DNA from 4 places in the Streptomyces rectiviolaceus genome. Region 2 is predicted to be linked to each of the others. Evidence: riboswitches for the same ligand, from Rfam matches in the RefSeq annotation. Region 2 holds a riboswitch; each other region holds the start of a gene.
The links. A riboswitch is a leader RNA that binds a small molecule or an ion and turns the genes downstream of it on or off. The one in region 2 is predicted to bind cobalamin.

Region 1 (4,204 bases), on a different contig from region 2:
GCGCAGAGCGACCAAGGACTCGCCCGGCTCGCGAGGAGCGCTCGGCTCGCTCATGGAAGAAGCCTTTCCAGTACGAGGGTGAGGGCCGCCAGGCCCGTGAGGAGTACGGCGCTCATGGCGACGAAGCTCCGGGAGATCCGGGCGTCGGGCACGAGCACCCGCAGGGTTCCGTCGTAGCCGCGTCCGGCGAGCCCGGCCTGCAGCCGGGTCGCCCGGTCGAAGGCGCGCACGAACGCGGTGGCGCCAAGACCGCCGAGGGAGCGCCAGGTGGCGGCCCGGGTGGTGTGGCCGAGCCGCGCGGCCTGCGCCTGCCGGATCCTGCTCATGGAGTCCAGGAGCAGGAAGCTCATCCGGTACATGACGAGCGCCACGTCCACGACCGGCGCCGGAACGCCCGCCTTCACCAGGCGGGGCAGCAGATCCGACATCGGTGTCGTGAAGGCGAAAAGGAGGACGCCGAGCGAGGCCGCCGAGGTGCGCAGGAGCAGGCCGCCCGCCCGCGTGGGTCCGCCGTCGGCGAGCGTGACGAACCCTTCGGGTCCGCCGAGTTGGACGATCAGGGTCAGGGCGCCGGTGACGCAGAAGCCGAGCGGTACGCGGTAGGCGCGCCACAGTTTGCGCGGCGGCACCCCCGCGGGTCCGAGCAGCACGGCGAGCGCGGCGATCAGCACCAGGGCGGCGCCCGGCCAGGGCGGCAGGGAGACGGCCAGGACAGTGAGGCCGAGCCCGAGCACGGCCTTGTCCACGGGGTGGCGGCGGCGCCAGCGACTGCTGTGCGCCGCCGCGTCGATGGGCAGCACGCGGGGTCAGACCTGCTCGGTCTCGGGCCGGGGGCCCTCCACGTCGGAGTGCTGCTCCGCGGGTGCGTCCTCGGCCCGTGCGATCTCCGCGCCCTGACGGCGTCCCTTGCGCAGACCGAAGTAGTACGCGAGGACGCCCGCTCCCAGTGCCGCCTGCAGGGCGAAGAGCGCCGACTCGACCTCGCCGGAAGGGGGCTCGTACAGCGGCGAGAACCACGGCTCGTAATCCGGCTTGATCTCCGTGATCGCGGTCTCGGCCTGGGCGTCGGACCCGGTGAACGGCTCCTTCTCGTCGTCGCCGAGGCCGAGGGCCAACGGCAGCACCGCGAGCGCGGCGACGATGAGGAGGAGCAGAGTGTTGATCTTCGCGTTCCTGCTCATCAGGCGCCGGCCCCCGTCTCCGTCTTGGCGTCCGTCTTGGCGTCCCTGTCCGTCTTCGCGGCCGACTGCTTGCCCTGGAGCAGCACGCCGAGCCGCGTGAGCTCGCCCTTGCTGGACTGCACGAGCAGCCGCATCACGATGACGGTGAGCAGTCCCTCGCTGACCGCGAGGGGGATCTGCGTGACGGCGAAGATGCCGCCGAACTTGCCCAGGGCGCCGATGAATCCGCTGCTCGGGTCGGGGAACGCCAGGGCGAGCTGGACGCTGGTGACGCAGTACGTGGACAGGTCGGCGACGAACGCACCGAAGAACACGGCGACCATGAGCGGCACGTCGTACCGCTTCAGGAGCCGGTAGACGGCGTATCCGGCCCATGGCCCGATGATCGCCATGGAGAAGACGTTCGCGCCCAGCGTGGTGAGCCCGCCGTGGGCGAGCAGCAGGGCCTGGAACAGCAGCGTGATGGTGCCGAGCACCGTCATGATCGGCGGCCGGAACAGGATCGCGCCGAGCCCGGTGCCCGTCGGGTGTGAGCAACTGCCCGTAACGGACGGGATTTTCAGTGCGGAAAGGACAAAAGTGAAGGCACCGGAGGCGCCCAGGAGCAGTGTGCTCTCCGGGTGTTCCTTGACCTCACGGGTCAGGGAGCGGACTCCGTGGACTACGAACGGCGCGGACGCTACGCCCCAGGCGATCGCGTGCGCCGGCGGCAGGAAACCCTCGGCTATGTGCATGGCTAAGCAGACCCTCTCCAGCACCTCGTGGATGGACAACGCGCCTTGGCCGGTCTCCTGGCTGACGGGTCGTACCGACCGGACTCCGCCTTCCCGGGTGCGTGTGCACCCAGTGGCTGCCGCGAGGGCTGGAGCCGGACTTCCCGATCACAGTGGCGAGGGCCGCACCGGCATCACACCGATTTCCCGTTCACCAAGGCGTGGCGACCTTAGTGCGCAACTGAGTTTCCTGACAACTTGCAGGGCCACTGCAGCTGTGGCACACACGAGCGCACACGACCAGGGCGTACGCCCCTGGTCAGCGCGTGTGCTCCCCGGCCACGGGGTAGGGGACGAAGGTGCTGCTGTTCTCGTCGATCGCCAGGCGGCGGTCCAGTGGAGGCACCGCCCGCTGGGGGCAGTCGGTGCGTTCGCAGAGGCGGCAGCCCATGCCGATGGGCACGGCGGATGAGGCACTGTCGAGGTCGAGGCCGTCGGAGTAGACCAGCCGTGACGCGTGGCGGATCTCGCAGCCGAGGCCGATGGCGAAGGTCTTGCCGGGCTCGCCCCAGCCGCCGCGGTGCCGGGTGACCGCACGGGCGGTCCACAGGAATCGCTGACCGTCCGGCATGGAGGCGACCTGGACATGGATGCGGCCGGGGGCGGCGAACGCCTCGTACACGTTCCACAGCGGGCAGGTGCCGCCCGCGCGGGAGAAGTGGAACGCGGTCGCGGACTGACGCTTCGACATGTTCCCCGCCCGGTCGACCCGGACGAAGGAGAAGGGCACGCCACGCAGCCGGGGCCGCTGCAGGGTGCTGAGGCGGTGGCAGATCGTCTCGTAGCCGAGCCCGAAGTGGTCGGTCAGCCGCTCGATGTCGTAGCGGAACTCCTCCGCGGCCGCGTGGAAGCGGCGGTAGGGCAGGATCAGGGCGGCGGCGAAGTAGTTGGCGATGCCGATGCGGGCCAGCGGCCAGGCCGCCGTCTCCCGGTCGAAGTCCTGGGAGGCGAGGGCGGACACCTCGTCCGCGTACTCGAGCAGCGCGAGCTGGGTGGCCATCCGGAAGGCCTGTTGGCCCGGGCGCAGCCGGTTGGAGAGGTGCAGGACCCGGGCCGTCGGGTCGTAGTGGTGCAGGAGCTGGTCGGCGTCCGCGGCCAGCCGCACCCCGTGGCGCTCGGCGAGGCGCGCGGACAGGGCACGCACGACCTCGCCGGGACGTACGCCGATCTCGGCCGCGAACTGTTCGGCGGCCAGGTCGATCTCGTGCAGGTAGTTCTGGCGCCGGTAGAAGAACTCACGGATCTCCTCGTGCGCGGAACGGGGCTGTGCCGCCGTTCCCGGCCCCCGCCCGTCCGCGGCTTCGGAGAGCTGTTCGGTCAGGTGCTGGTTCCGGCGGCCGAGGTCCACCAGGACCGTCGCCACGGCGGGCATGCGCGACGCCAGGTCCGAGAGGTCGGACGCGGAGACCCGGCCCGCGGAGACCTCGCCGGTCAGGGCGTCCCGCAGATCGGCCACCAGGCGGCTGGTGTCGCGCTCGGAGAAGAAGCCCGGGTCGACGCCGAACGCCTCCGTGAGGCGCAGCAGCACGGGCACGGTCAGCGGCCGGGAGTCGTGCTCCATCTGGTTCAGATAGCTCGGCGAGATGGCCAGGGTGCGGGCCAGGTCGGCCTGGCTCATGCGGCGCTCCTCCCGCAGCCGTCGCAGCCGCGCTCCCGCGTATGTCTTGCTCACCCGTGGCTCCTGTCCGGTCACGATCGCCCTCGTCGGCACTGCTCGCGATGGTAGCCACGCGAACGAAGATTTCGGCATTAACAGAATTGGCAGAACGGCGAGCAAAGATGCGCAGAACTTGGCATCTTTCCCCGCTTGTTGGCACTGAGTGCCGATGCGAGAGTCGTACCGCGGCCCGCCGTACTCCGCATGGCGGGCCGCATCCCAGATTCACTCGGCACTCAGTGCCAGGCGTTCGCATAGTTTACGAGTCTCCAGGAGACGGTCATGGCATCACAGGCAGGGACGACGACGGCAACGGCCCAGGAGCTGGCTCAGCGGTGGGCGACCGACACCCGGTGGAAGGGCATCGAGCGCACCTACTCCGCCGATGACGTGGTCAGGCTCTCCGGCAGCGTCCGCGAGGAACACACGCTCGCCCGGCGCGGGGCCGAGCGGCTGTGGCGCCAATTGCACGAGCAGGACTACATCCACGCGCTCGGCGCACTGACCGGCGGCCAGGCGGTCCAGCAGGTCAAGGCCGGTCTTCAGGCGATCTACCTGTCCGGCTGGCAGGTGGCCGCCGACGCCAACCAGGC
Region 2 (4,204 bases):
CGGCCGCGCCACCGCCCGAGTACTGACCGCAGTCGCGGTGCGGGATGTTGTAGAGGACCAGGAGCGCGTCCCGGTCCGCCTTCTGGGCCGCCTCGGTGAAGCCGCGGGACTGGTCCTCCGCGTTCTCCGGGATGATCCATTCGGCGACGGGCTGTTCGGCGATCTTGCGGATCAGCTCGGCGTCGTCCTTCTTCCCGTCCTTCTCGTACGTGGCGACCTGCTTGGCCGCGTTCCCGTCCGGGTTGACCCAGTACGGGTCGGTGCCCTTCGGCTGTTGTTCGACCGGCTTCCCCGACGACCCCTCGTTGTCCGAGCCGTCATCGGAGGAGCACCCCGACAGCAGCAGCGCCGCCCCCGCAAACGCCGCCGCAGCCTTCACCCCCCTGGCCGCGATTCGATGACCGCGGCCGGTGCCTTTGTGGTACATCCACTCCCCCTTGGGTGCACTGTCCGATTCTCAATCCTGACATACGCACTCCCGGCCCACGAGGCCCGCCCGTCGGCTACGGAGACCTGTTGGTGAGCTGTTACAGCTCGGCGCCCGGGGGTAGGCGCAGTGGACGGGGCAGCGCTCATGGGGAGGAGATCATGCAGGATCGCACCTCTGAACTACGGCTGGCCGAAGTCCTGGTGGAGACCACGGACACCTTGGACGACGACTTCGATCCGGAACGCCATCTGGGCCGGGTCGCGGGCCACTGCGTGGAGCTGCTGGCCGCTGCCGCCGCCGGGGTCATCGTCGACGGCTCCGGCAACTGCCCCGTCTCTCTCGGCGGCCATCCACAGGACCTGGCACTCGCCCTGCTCGGGGCCCAGCAGAGTGGTGGACCCTGCGTGGAGAGCTTCGGCTCGGGCCTGCCCGTGCCGCCGGTGCGGCTCGCGGCACCCGAACCCGCCGCGCGCTGGCCGGAGTTCACGGCGCTGGCCCGCCGCCACGGCATCGGGGTGACGTACGCGGTTCCGCTGCGACAGCGCGCGACCGTGCTCGGCGCGCTCAACGTCTTCGTGCCCGAGACCTCCCTGGCCCCGCACACCGACGGCGAGTTGCGCCTGGCGCAGGCGCTCGCCGACGCCGCCGCGGTCGGTCTGCACAACCACCGCGCCTACACGCAGTATCGGACCCTCGCCACACAGCTCCAGGGCGCCCTGACCAGCCGTATACGCATCGAACAGGCCAAGGGCATACTCGCCGAACGCTGGCGGACCGACCTGGACGAGGCCTTTGACGTACTGAGGCGGTACGCGCGTAGAGAACGGCTGGTCATGCAGGTGGTCGCCACCGAGGTGATCAAGGGTTCCCTCGATGACGCGGCGCTGCGCGGCAGTTGGTCCGAACCTTCCTGAAGGTCATCCCGAGAGCCGCCACCACCTGCGGTGATCACAGAGAGAAAGCGGATCACGACTTGGCGTCAATCCACCTCTAGGCTCCAGCGCTCATCCGTTCTAGAGTCGTCACAACGGCCCAAGCCCCCGGCCTGAACGCCCATCCCGCACAACGGGGTTGGCCATCGAACCTCCCGCGCCGGCGCCGGGTTACTCCCGCAGCTCGTGCGCGCGCGGTCGAGGACCAGCCCGGTCGACGGCTCCGGGGGGAGCGGGCCGCCGACCGGGCCGGGTTGTCCGGATCCGGATTGTCCGGATACAGCCTCCATTGACGTTGACAGTGTCCATGCCGACTGGGACTCTCCGGGACGACAAGTCCATACATCGAGGCGACGGTTGACAGGAACCCGGTGCGATACCGGGGCGGTCCCGCCACTGTGACCGGACGCCCGCGCGGCGTGCGGAAGTCAGGAACTGAACCGTCGTACTCCTGCTTCGGGGCGTGGAAACCCCGGAAGGAGGCCCTCCGGCATGTCATCGCACTCCGCGGCATCGCGCACCGACAGCACGGCGGCCCAGGCGGCCACGGCCTCGACCCGCGACTGGCTCATCGCGTCGGCCGCGGTCATCATCGCGTTGATCGCGCTCTACGCGGTCTTCATCGACAACGGCGCGCTGATCTCGGCGACCGGCAGCTATCTCCACGAGTTCGCCCACGACGGCAGGCATCTCCTCGGTGCCCCGTGCCACTGACCGGGCACGGACACGGACACGGCACCATGCCGACGCCCCAGTCCTCGCCGGTCTCGCCGGTCCTGCCCCTGCTCGGCCGGGGTCTCGTCGCGGGAGGCGTGGCGGGCCTCGCGGCGGGGCTCTTCTCCCTGCTCCTCGCCGAGCCGCTGATGGACCGGGCGATCCGCGCCGAGGAGAAGCGGTCGGTCCAGCACCACGAGGAGCTGTTCACGCGCTCGGCCCAGCACGCGGGACTGGTGGTCTCCGCGGTCGTCGCCGGTCTGGCCGTCGGCATCCTCTTTGCCGTGGCGTACGCCCTGGTGCACCGCCGCGACCCGGGCTCGGCCCCGTGGCCGCGTGCCCTGGCCTTCGCGGGAGCGGCCTTCCTCGCCGTCTCCCTGGTGCCCGGTCTGCGCTACCCGGCGAACCCGCCGGGCGTCGGTGACCCCGGCACGGTGGGCGACCGCCAGGCGATGTGGCTCGCGGCCATGGCGATCGGCGTCCTCGGCATGTTCCTGACCTGGCAGGTGTACGTACGCCTTGCGGGCAGACCCGTCCCGGTGCGGCAGATCGCGGCGGTCCTCACGACGGTCGCCGTCCTGGCCTCGCTCTTCCTGCTCCCGGACAACCCCGACCCGGTCCCGGTCGACGCGAAGCTCCTGTGGGACTTCCGCGTCGTCTCGATCGCCTCGCACGCCCTGCTGTGGGCCGTGTTCGCGGCGGTCTTCGGGGGCCTCGGCCTGCGGGCCGTCCGGGAAGGGGCCGCCAGGGGTGCCGCCGGGGGCGCGAGCGCGGCGGGAGTGCCCTCGCGCCTCGGCGCCACCCCTACGACCCCACCCCGGTGAGGTAGGCGGACACCACCACGTTCGCCGAGTACGTCTTGGTCGCCCGGTCGAACGTGCCGCCGCACGTGATCAGGCGGAGTTCGGCGCGGCCCTCCTCGTGGGGGCCGTACGCCTTCTTCGCGTCGAAGCGTTCCCGGCTGAGGACCTGGACGTCGTCCACGGTGAACTCCGCGACCGAGCCGTCGTCCCGGGTCACAAGGACCTTCTCGCCCGGGCGCACCGCGCTGAGGTCGTAGAAGACCGCGGGGCGCGTCTCGGTGTCGACGTGGCCCACGAACAGGGAGGTGCCCGCCGCTCCGGGGCGTGTGCCGCCGCCGTACCAGCCGACGGAGCCCGCCTGCTCGAAGGGCGGCGGATCGATGGCGCCGTCCTGATCGAGTCCGCGGGCGACCACCGGCGCCCGCACCTTCAGCGAGGGGACATCGACACGCTGCGGCTTCGCGGCGCCCAAGGGCTCGTGCGCGTCCGGGAGTTCGACGGCGAACGGCCTGCCGACCGCCGCGACGTCACCGGTCGTGGGCTCCGAGACACCGCCGCGTACGTCGGTGATCTCGCTGCCCCACAGCCAGAGCCCCACGAGCACCAGCGCCCAGGCGACCCCGGTGAGGAATCGCCCGTGCCCCGCCGGCTGCCCGTCCGGCTTCTCATGGCCCGACACGTCGTTCGTCGCCCGTCACTCGGAGCGGCGCCGGCGGACGCTGCGGAACGCCACGGCCACGGCCGCCACCCCGGCGAGCACCAGGCCGATCACCGCGTGCCGGGTGCCGGGCCCCGCCTCCTGGGCGTGCGCGGCAAGCTGCGCGGTGCCGCCGCCGCCCGCGCGTACCGGCGAGACGGGGGCGGGATTGTTCGGGACGATCTGCACGGTGCCCACGCCCTGGTGGGGGTGACCGTCGCAGATGACAGTGACGTCGTGCGAACCCTCGACGCCGTCGCGGAGCGTGGCGGAGCCGTTCAGCGAGTACTTGCCGCCGTCCCTGCCGGTGAGCTTCGCGTCTCCCGTGAACGCCCCGGACCCGGCGGACCCGGTCGTGCCCTCACAGCCCGAGACGCTGATCTCCACCTTGGCCCCGGGCGCGGCGCTGGAAGGGGTGACCGTGGCATGCACTTTGCCCTCGTCATGGGCGTGCGCGGGTGTCGCCGCGGCGATGGGAAGCGCGGCGAGGACAACCGCCCCGGCTATGCCACGCAGGGTGAGTGTTCCTCTACGCATCGTGAACCTCCTGTTTCGAGGTTCACGCGCGACGGCGTCCCACGCCTCCCGTGTGCGGCAAACGGGTGGTCTTCGCGTCAGACCCGGTCGA
Region 3 (4,204 bases), on a different contig from region 2:
CTACGCGGCGGGCGCGGCCGGCTTCTTCGCTGTGCCGTACACGATCCTCGTCTACCCGCTGATCTTCACCTTCCTGCCGCGCCTGTGGTCCGTGTCGCACAAGCACGGATACGTGACCACATCGGACTTCGTGCGCGGGCGCTTCGGCTCCAAGGGGCTCTCACTGGCCGTCGCGGTCACCGGCATCCTCGCCACGATGCCGTACATCGCACTCCAGTTGGTCGGCATCCAGGCCGTGCTCGACGTCATGGGCGTCGGCGGTGGCCCTGACACGAACTGGTTCATCAAGGACCTGCCGCTCCTGATCGCGTTCGCGGTGCTCGCCGCGTACACGTACTCGTCGGGTCTGCGCGCCCCCGCGCTGATCGCGTTCGTGAAGGACGGCCTGATCTACCTCGTCATCGCCGTCGCGATCATCTACATCCCGATCAAGCTCGGCGGCTTCGACGAGATCTTCCAGGCGGCGAACGACAAGTTCTCAGCGAGCAACGAGGCGGCGGGCAAGCCCGTCGCGGGCCTCGCGCCGGGCCATGCCGGGCAGTGGACCTATGCCACGCTCGCGCTCGGCTCCGCGCTCGCGCTGTTCATGTACCCGCACTCGATCACGGCGACGCTCTCCTCCAAGAGCCGCAACGTGATCCGCCGCAACACCACGATCCTGCCGCTCTACTCGCTGATGCTGGGCCTGCTCGCGCTGCTCGGCTTCATGGCGATCGCGGCCGGGGTGAAGGTCGAGAACGGGCAGCTGGCGATCCCGCAGCTGTTCGAGACGATGTTCCCCGACTGGTTCACCGGCGTCGCGTTCGCGGCGATCGGCATCGGCGCGCTCGTGCCCGCGGCCATCATGTCGATCGCGGCCGCGAATCTCTTCACCAGGAACATCTACAAGGACTTCCTCAAGCCGGACGCGACACCCTCGCAGGAGATGAAGGTCTCCAAGCTGGTCTCGCTCCTGGTGAAGGTCGGCGCGCTCGCCTTCGTCCTCACCATGGACAAGACGGTCGCGATCAACTTCCAGCTCCTGGGCGGCATCTGGATCCTGCAGACCATGCCCGCGCTTGTCGGCGGCCTGTTCACGCGGTGGTTCCACCGCTGGGCGCTGCTCGCGGGCTGGGCGGTCGGCATGGTCTACGGAACCGTCGCCGCGTACGGCGTCGCGTCGCCGACGCAGAAGCACTTCGGCGGCTCGTCCGACGAGATCCCCGGCATCGGCGAGATCGGCTACATCGGCCTCACGGCGTTCGTCCTGAACGTGGTGGTCACCGTGGTCATGACCTTCGTCCTGCGCGCCATGAAGGCCCCTGACGGGATCGACGAGACCTCTCCCGGCGACTACACGGCGGACGCGGGCGACCCGGGCGTCGTGGAGGAGCTGCCGCCGGCCACGGTGGGAGCGCCCGGCGGGCACTGAGCCTCTTCTGTACGCGGTACGAGCGCGGGCCGCCGGATTCCTCCGGCGGCCCGCGCTCTTGCGCGTCGCCTACGAGGCCTACTAGTCCTACGCGGCCTTGTAGAGCTTCGTGCGGACCCGCTGTGCCGCCCGGGCGGCCGAGGAGATCGTCAGGGCCTTGTCGGTGCCCCCTCGCACGATGACGAGCACACCGCCGACCCGCATCCCGACCTCGTACTCCGCAGTGCCGTCGTACTCGTCGCCGCCGGTGGTCCGCGTGGTCTCGATGACCGCCTCGTCGCCCAGGCCCGGCAGCTTCCCTGCCTCGTGGTGCTCGGTGACCGGGGCCGCCTCCGTGTCGACGGCCGCGGCGGGGCACACCTCGTTGAGCTGGAGTCGCAGCGCGAGGTAGCGCTCGGCCCGCGCGGCCGGCATCGAGACCAGGCGCTCGAAGACGTAGGGATCGCCCTCGTCGACCTCTCCGGGCCGGGGGCGCACCGTGTGCTCGGCGCTGGCGCCCCGCATGCGCCACAGCTCCTCGCGCGCCTCCTTGCCGGGTGCGCAGGAGCCCCAGTCGCCGCCGCCGAAGTGCCGGTTGAACAGCCCCAGGGTCGCCTCGGACGCCTCTGCCTTCGCCCCGACCGCCTTCGCCGGAAGCAGCGCCGCCTTCAGCTCGGCGTCCGTGAAGACCTTCCCGGGATCCGCGTCGCCGTCGACACCGGGCGCCGTGGTCGGCTTCGGGGTCCGCGCAGGCTTCGACCCCGCCTTCTCACCGGCCTCCCCGCACCCGGTGAGCAGCATCACCAGCGCCGCGGCACAGGCCGCACCCCGTCCCCGCACAGCGACTCTCCCTGTTCGGCCATCAGTTCGGCCGCCACCCTAGGGGATACGCACGCCGACACAAGATGTGGGGTTGCCGCCGAGAGCCAGCACAAGATGTATGCTCGTGCTCGCTGTCGCCGCAGGGGAATCCGGTGCAAGTCCGGAACTGTCCCGCAACGGTGTATGAGTACGCATTTGTCGTGCTCGCAAGTCCGAAAACCTGTCGACAGCGCGCCCGTTCCGACCGGTCCGGGTGCCAACGACGTCCGGGCCTCGTGGAATGGGCTGGTGGACGCGGAGCGCAGCCCTGCCCAGGGGCGGCCCCCGTGTGTCACTCACCCCTCCTCCCCAAGGCTCAGAGCCGAGCGAGGGAGTGCTCCACGTGACCATCGCGCCAGCCGAACCTGCGTCAGCGCAGACCACCGACGGTCAGCAGACCGCCGACGGCCCAGGAACCGCGCTGCTGCGTACCCTGACCGACCTCACCGCCGACCTCCCCGACGCCGACCCCGGCAGAGTCGCGGCCGCCGCGCTGCGCGGCCGTTCGGCCAGGGCCGATGTGGCGGAGCTGCGGGAGCTGGCGACCGAGGCCGCCGCGGGGCTCATCTCCGAGGACCCGACCTACTCGCAGCTCGCGGCCAGGCTCCTCAGCCTCAGCATCCGTGACGAGGCCGCGTCGCAGGGCGTGCGCTCCTTCTCCGACTCGGTCGCCGTCGGGCACCGCGAGGGCCTGATCGCGGACCGTACGGCAGCGTTCGTCACCGACCATGCGGAGCACCTCGACGGTCTCGTGGAGGCGGCCCTGGAGGACGGCGCCGACTTCCGCTTCGGTTACTTCGGCCTGCGCACCCTGCACAGCCGCTATCTCCTTCGCCATCCGATCACCCGGCAGGTCATCGAGACCCCGCAGCACTTCATGCTGCGCGTCGCGAGCGGCCTCGCCGAGGACGAAAGCGTCCGCGCGGTGGACGAAGTCGCCGCCCTGTACCGCCTGATGAGCCGCCTGGACTACCTGCCGTCATCGCCGACGCTCTTCAACTCCGGCACGCGCCACCCGCAGATGTCCTCCTGCTACCTCCTCGACTCCCCGCTGGACGAGCTTGACTCCATCTACGACCGCTACCACCAGGTCGCGCGCCTCTCCAAGCACGCGGGCGGCATCGGCCTCTCGTACTCCCGCATCCGCGCCCGCGGTTCGCTGATCCGCGGCACGAACGGCCACTCCAACGGCATCGTGCCGTTCCTCAAGACCCTGGACGCCTCCGTCGCCGCCGTGAACCAGGGCGGCAGGCGCAAGGGCGCCGCCGCGGTGTACCTGGAGACCTGGCACTCCGACATCGAAGAGTTCCTGGAGCTGCGCGACAACACCGGTGAGGACCAGCGGCGCACGCACAACCTCAACCTCGCGCACTGGATCCCGGACGAGTTCATGCGCCGGGTCGCCGCGAGCCAGGACTGGTCGCTGTTCTCGCCCGCCGACGTGCCCGAGCTCGTCGACCTGTGGGGCGACGAGTTCGACGCCGCGTACCGCAAGGCCGAGGCCGCCGGGCTCGCCCGCAAGACCATCCCCGCCCGTGACCTCTACGGCCGCATGATGCGCACCCTGGCACAGACCGGCAACGGCTGGATGACCTTCAAGGACGCCGCCAACCGCACCGCCAACCAGACGGCGGAGCCCGGCCACACGGTCCACTCCTCCAACCTCTGCACGGAGATCCTGGAGGTGACGGACGACGGCGAGACGGCCGTCTGCAACCTGGGTTCGGTGAACCTCGGCGCCTTCGTGGACACGGCCGCCGGTGACATCGACTGGGAGCGGCTCGACGAGACCGTCCGCACGGCCGTCACGTTCCTCGACCGCGTCGTCGACATCAACTTCTACCCGACCGAGCAGGCCGGGCGCTCCAACGCCAGGTGGCGTCCGGTGGGCCTGGGCGCCATGGGTCTGCAGGACGTCTTCTTCCAGCTGAAGCTGCCCTTCGACTCCCCCGC
Region 4 (4,204 bases), on a different contig from region 2:
GGCGAAGGAACAGAGGGCTCCCACGAAGGCGCCCGCCGAGATCGACACCACTCCCCCGCCGACCCCCAGGACGACGATCGCGACCGCGCCCGTGGACGCCCCGGAGGAGACGCCGAGCACGAACGGGTCGGCGAGCGGGTTGCGCAGGAGTGACTGGAGGACCGTTCCGCAGACCGCGAGGCCCGCGCCGCAGACCGCCGCGAGAAGCGTGCGCGGCATGCGCAGGTTCCAGACGATGCCGTCCCGGAGCGGCGTCAGCGTCGCCTCGCCCCAGCCGAGGTGTGCCGCCACCGCCGACCACACGTCCGGTACGGAGATGCTCGCCGGGCCGATGGTGACGGCCACCGCCACGGAGAGGGCGAGGGCGGCGAGACCGGCCGTCCAGAACAGGGTCTGCCGTATGCCACCCGGGACACGGATACCGCCCGGGACACGGACACCGCGCGGGAGGGCTCCCGTCACTTGGCGAGCCCGAACTCGCGCAGCGCGTGCGCGACTTGCTCCACGCCGTCCACCGTGCGGATCGTCGGGTTCATGGCCTGGCCGCTCAGCAGCACGTACCGCTTCTTCTTCACGGCGATCAGGTTCTTGGTGACCGGGTTGGACTCCAGGAACTCGATCTTCTTCTTCGCGCTCTCGGCCGTCTGTGACTTGCGGGTGAGGTCGCCGATGACCAGGACGTCCGGGTCGCGGTCCGCCACCGTCTCCCAGTTGATCTGGGGCCACTCCTCACGGGTGTCGTCGAAGACGTTCTTCACGCCCAGTTCGCGGGTGATGATGCCCGGCGCTCCGCAGCAGCCCGCCATGTAGGGCGCGTCGGAGTTGGCGAACCAGTAGAGGAGCGTCGTGCCGGACGCGTCTGCGTTCTTGACGGCCTTGGTGGCCTTGGCCACCCGGCCCTTGAGGTCGGCGATCAGGCGTTCGCCGCGCTTCTCGACCCCGAAGGCCTTGGCCAGGTCCCGCACCTCGCCGTACACCGTGTCCATGGTCAGCGTCTTGACGCGGCTGCCGTCGCCGTCACCGCTGTTGTCCTTGCCCGCACAGTCGGAGGGCGAGACATAGGCGGGTACGCCGAGTTCGGCGAACTTGGCGCGGTCGGCGACGCCGCCCTTGCTGACCGTCGCCAGGAAGGAGGCGGTGACGAAGTCCGGTTCCTGGGCGAGGACCTTCTCGAACGAGGGGTAGCGGTCGGCGAGCCTGTCGACCTTGGCGTTGTCCTTCTCCAGGCCCTTGAGGACCGGGTCCGTCCAGGTGCCGGTGCCTGCCATGCGGTCGGCGAGGCCGAGGGAGAGCAGGATCTCGGTGGAGCCCTGGTCGAGGGAGACCGCCCGCCGCGGCGGCGCCTTGATCTCCGTCTTCTTGCCGCAGGAGGTGAGGGTGAGCGGGTAGCCGTCGGCCTTCTTGGCCGCGGAGTCGCCGGAGCCGCCGGAGTCCGCGGAGCCGCCGGACGAGCCGCAGGCGCTCAGGGTGACGGCCAGGGCTGCCGCGAGAAAGCCGGAAATACGTACATGACGGGCTGTGGAGGACACACGATCCCTTGAGTCTCACGGCTCATACGCGGAGCCTGGCCTGCTTCGTCACCTCCGCCGCTCGGTGCGCGGGCGAAGGTGCCAGCAGGTCTTCGGACTCGGGGATCGACCGGACGGGGCGCCTTCCCAGACGTCCGTGGACGCCCAGTGGCCGTTGCCCCGCCCGTTCCCCCTCACCGCTGCGCGTCAGTTCCGGATTCGCACCGGATTCCCTGGCCCTGGTGTGGGTTGACTGGCGCTCGCAAGCTACCACGCCAGGTCAGGACGGCTGCTCGGGCCTAGGTGCGCCGCGGTAGGTGCCGAACGCCCACTTGTTGCCCTCGGGGTCGGCGATCCCGAACTCCCTGCTGCCGTACGGCTGGTCCTCGATCTCGCGCGTGATCTCGACCCCGGCAGCGCTGAGCCGCTGGTAGAGGTCGTCCACGTGGTCGGTGACGACGTACGCACCGAAGGTGCCCGGCTTCAGGCACCAGTCCTGGGACTTCTCGTCGTACGAGCCGAGCATGACCGCGCCGCCCTCGGGCCAGTCGAGCTCGGCGTGGGCCACGCGGTCGCCGTCCTCGTAGACGGCGGTGCGCAGGAAGCCGACCGTGCCGACCAGGAAGTCGATCAGGGCGGGGGCGTCGTGGGCCTGGAGCGTCGGCCAGACATCGGGGGCGCGCCCGGCGGAGGTGGACTGGGACTGCTGCTGCTTCTCGGTGGTGTTCATGGGTCCTACTCTTCGCCCCCGCCATAGCTCCCGGCTTGGATATTCCGGCACTCTTCGGCCAGCCAGCCGCTGGGGCTCACCCCCGTGTACTGCCGGAAGTCCCGCACCAGGTGGGAGTGGTCGTAGTAGCCGCAGTCGGCGGCGACGCGGGCCAGGTCGGGGGCGCCGCCCGCCGCGACGGGGCGTACGACGGCGTTGCGTGCGCGCTGGAAGCGCATCAGGCGGCCCGCCTGCTTGGGGCTCAGGCCGGTCTCGGCGCGGAAGAGCGTGGTGAGACGGCGTTCGCTGAGCGCGACGTGCCGGGAGAGGCCGCGCAGGGTGCCGACGCCCCGGTGCCGGGCCAGCCAGGCCCAGGCCTCGGCGACCTCGGGCCGTACGGCCCCGGCCGCTTCGTCGTCGGCCGCGCGCTGCCTCAAGTAGGCCGACAGGGAGGCGAACCGCTCCTCCCAGCCGCCCTGCTCGCACAGCAGCTCCCGTAGGTCGGCGGCGCGGCGCCCCATCACATCCGCGCCCGGCGTCACCAGGTCACCGGCCAGTTCCGCCGCCGGTACGCCGAACAGGGCGCGGGCGGCGAGCGGGTGCACGGCGAGCTGGATGCCCGCCTCGTGCTCGGGCCGCACGACGTACGCCGGGGACTGGTGCAGGCCGCCCAGGACGATGTCCGTGCGGACGGCGTCGGGGCCGCCCGCCTGCTCGGGGCTGAGGCCGCTGACGACGGGGCCGTCAAGGGAGAAGATCAGCGTCAGATACGGGGACGGCAGGCCGCGGTGCAGGCCTGGGTGCTCCCCCGCCGTGCGGTAGCCGACGACGGACACCACCATGCCGTCGAGCCGCGGAGCGGCCCGCACGAACTCGCGGGAGACGGTCTCCATGCCTTCCAGTATGCGATGGGCGGGGCTCCGAAGCAGGCCCGTAAGTCTGCCGGACGTCCGCTGTGCCTACCCGCGCACGGGCGTCCCATGCCCGTTCCGTCCGGTGATGTCGATCATGGGAATCCGCCGCCCTACCTCGTACGATGACCCGCCGCTCCGGACGGGGCGCAGACCGCTCTCAGGGGGCACAAAATCATGGCAGTAAAGGCAAAGAGCAAGCTGGCCGTACTCGGCACGGCGGGCGCGCTCACCGCGGCCGTCCTCGCGGGGACGGCGCTCTGGCCGAGCACGGACGCGACGGCCGCGGACGACTCCGCGAAGAGCGCGAAGTCGGCGAAGACCGCGGCCGAGCTGAAGCACTGGCCCAAGCCTGTCGCGACGAAGCTGGGCAAGGTCATCGCGAAGAACGGCCACAAGGGCGCGTACGCGGTCTTCGACGCGGACAACACGACGTACCGCAACGACCTGGAGGAGTCCCTCCTGCCCTTCCTGGAGATGAAGGGAGTGCTGACCCGCAAGTCGATGGACCCGTCGCTGAAGATCATCCCCTTCAAGGACACGGCGAAGCACAAGGAGAGCCTCTACAGCTACTACAACCGGCTCTGCGAGGTCGACGACCAGGTCTGCTACCCGTGGGCCGCGCAGATCTTCTCCGGCTTCACGCTGAAGGAGCTCAAGGGGTACGTCGACGAGCTCCTGGCGTACGACAAGCCCATCCCCGCCGAGTACTACGAGGACGGGAAGCTGACGAAGACCGAGGTCGAGGCGCCCGAGTTCTTCACCGGCATGCAGGAGCTCTACAAGTCGCTGCGCAAGCACGGCATCGAGGTGTACGTCGTCAGCGCGGCCAGCGAGGACCTGGTGCGGATGGTCCTTTCCGACCCCAAGTACGGCTACAACGTGAAGCCCGAGAACGTCATCGGCGTCGGCCTGCAGCTCAAGGACCGCAAGACCGGCGAGGTCACCAGCTCCCGCAAGGAGATCGCGGAGGGCCGCTTCGACCAGAAGAAGCTGGCCAAGCGTGAGCTGACGCCGAACCTGTGGGCGCCCCTGACCTGGTTCCAGGGCAAGCCCGCGGCCATCAACACGTACAT

Region 1: it holds a riboswitch for cobalamin, as region 2 does, so the genes downstream of both, ABD378_RS24505 (energy-coupling factor ABC transporter permease) here and ABD378_RS25255 (CbtB domain-containing protein) in region 2, are expected to answer to the same signal.
Region 3: it holds a riboswitch for cobalamin, as region 2 does, so the genes downstream of both, ABD378_RS41255 (ribonucleoside-diphosphate reductase subunit alpha) here and ABD378_RS25255 (CbtB domain-containing protein) in region 2, are expected to answer to the same signal.
Region 4: it holds a riboswitch for cobalamin, as region 2 does, so the genes downstream of both, ABD378_RS01330 (ABC transporter substrate-binding protein) here and ABD378_RS25255 (CbtB domain-containing protein) in region 2, are expected to answer to the same signal.

Annotation. Positions count from the first base shown of each region.
Region 1 covers NZ_BAAAUG010000086.1:38,189-42,392, reverse strand. The annotation lists gene ABD378_RS24520 (energy-coupling factor ABC transporter ATP-binding protein) at 1-54, opposite strand, end outside; gene cbiQ (cobalt ECF transporter T component CbiQ) at 51-800, opposite strand; gene ABD378_RS24510 (energy-coupling factor ABC transporter substrate-binding protein) at 807-1,181, opposite strand; gene ABD378_RS24505 (energy-coupling factor ABC transporter permease) at 1,181-1,915, opposite strand; cobalamin riboswitch at 1,946-2,142, opposite strand; gene ABD378_RS24500 (short-chain fatty acyl-CoA regulator family protein) at 2,214-3,626, opposite strand; gene aceA (isocitrate lyase) at 3,894-4,204, shown strand, end outside.
Region 2 covers NZ_BAAAUG010000090.1:48,060-52,263, reverse strand. The annotation lists gene ABD378_RS25265 (glycoside hydrolase family 6 protein) at 1-427, opposite strand, end outside; gene ABD378_RS25260 (ANTAR domain-containing protein) at 589-1,344, shown strand; cobalamin riboswitch at 1,701-1,820, shown strand; gene ABD378_RS25255 (CbtB domain-containing protein) at 1,855-2,076, shown strand; gene ABD378_RS25250 (CbtA family protein) at 2,103-2,900, shown strand; gene ABD378_RS25245 (class F sortase) at 2,881-3,558, opposite strand; gene ABD378_RS25240 (hypothetical protein) at 3,574-4,113, opposite strand; gene ABD378_RS25235 (HAD-IIA family hydrolase) at 4,191-4,204, opposite strand, start outside.
Region 3 covers NZ_BAAAUG010000208.1:47,257-51,460, forward strand. The annotation lists gene mctP (monocarboxylate uptake permease MctP) at 1-1,411, shown strand, start outside; gene ABD378_RS41250 (hypothetical protein) at 1,499-2,230, opposite strand; cobalamin riboswitch at 2,331-2,454, shown strand; gene ABD378_RS41255 (ribonucleoside-diphosphate reductase subunit alpha) at 2,595-4,204, shown strand, end outside.
Region 4 covers NZ_BAAAUG010000009.1:138,648-142,851, reverse strand. The annotation lists gene ABD378_RS01335 (FecCD family ABC transporter permease) at 1-462, opposite strand, end outside; gene ABD378_RS01330 (ABC transporter substrate-binding protein) at 459-1,529, opposite strand; cobalamin riboswitch at 1,596-1,781, opposite strand; gene ABD378_RS01325 (VOC family protein) at 1,789-2,238, opposite strand; gene ABD378_RS01320 (helix-turn-helix domain-containing protein) at 2,244-3,110, opposite strand; gene ABD378_RS01315 (HAD family hydrolase) at 3,306-4,204, shown strand, end outside.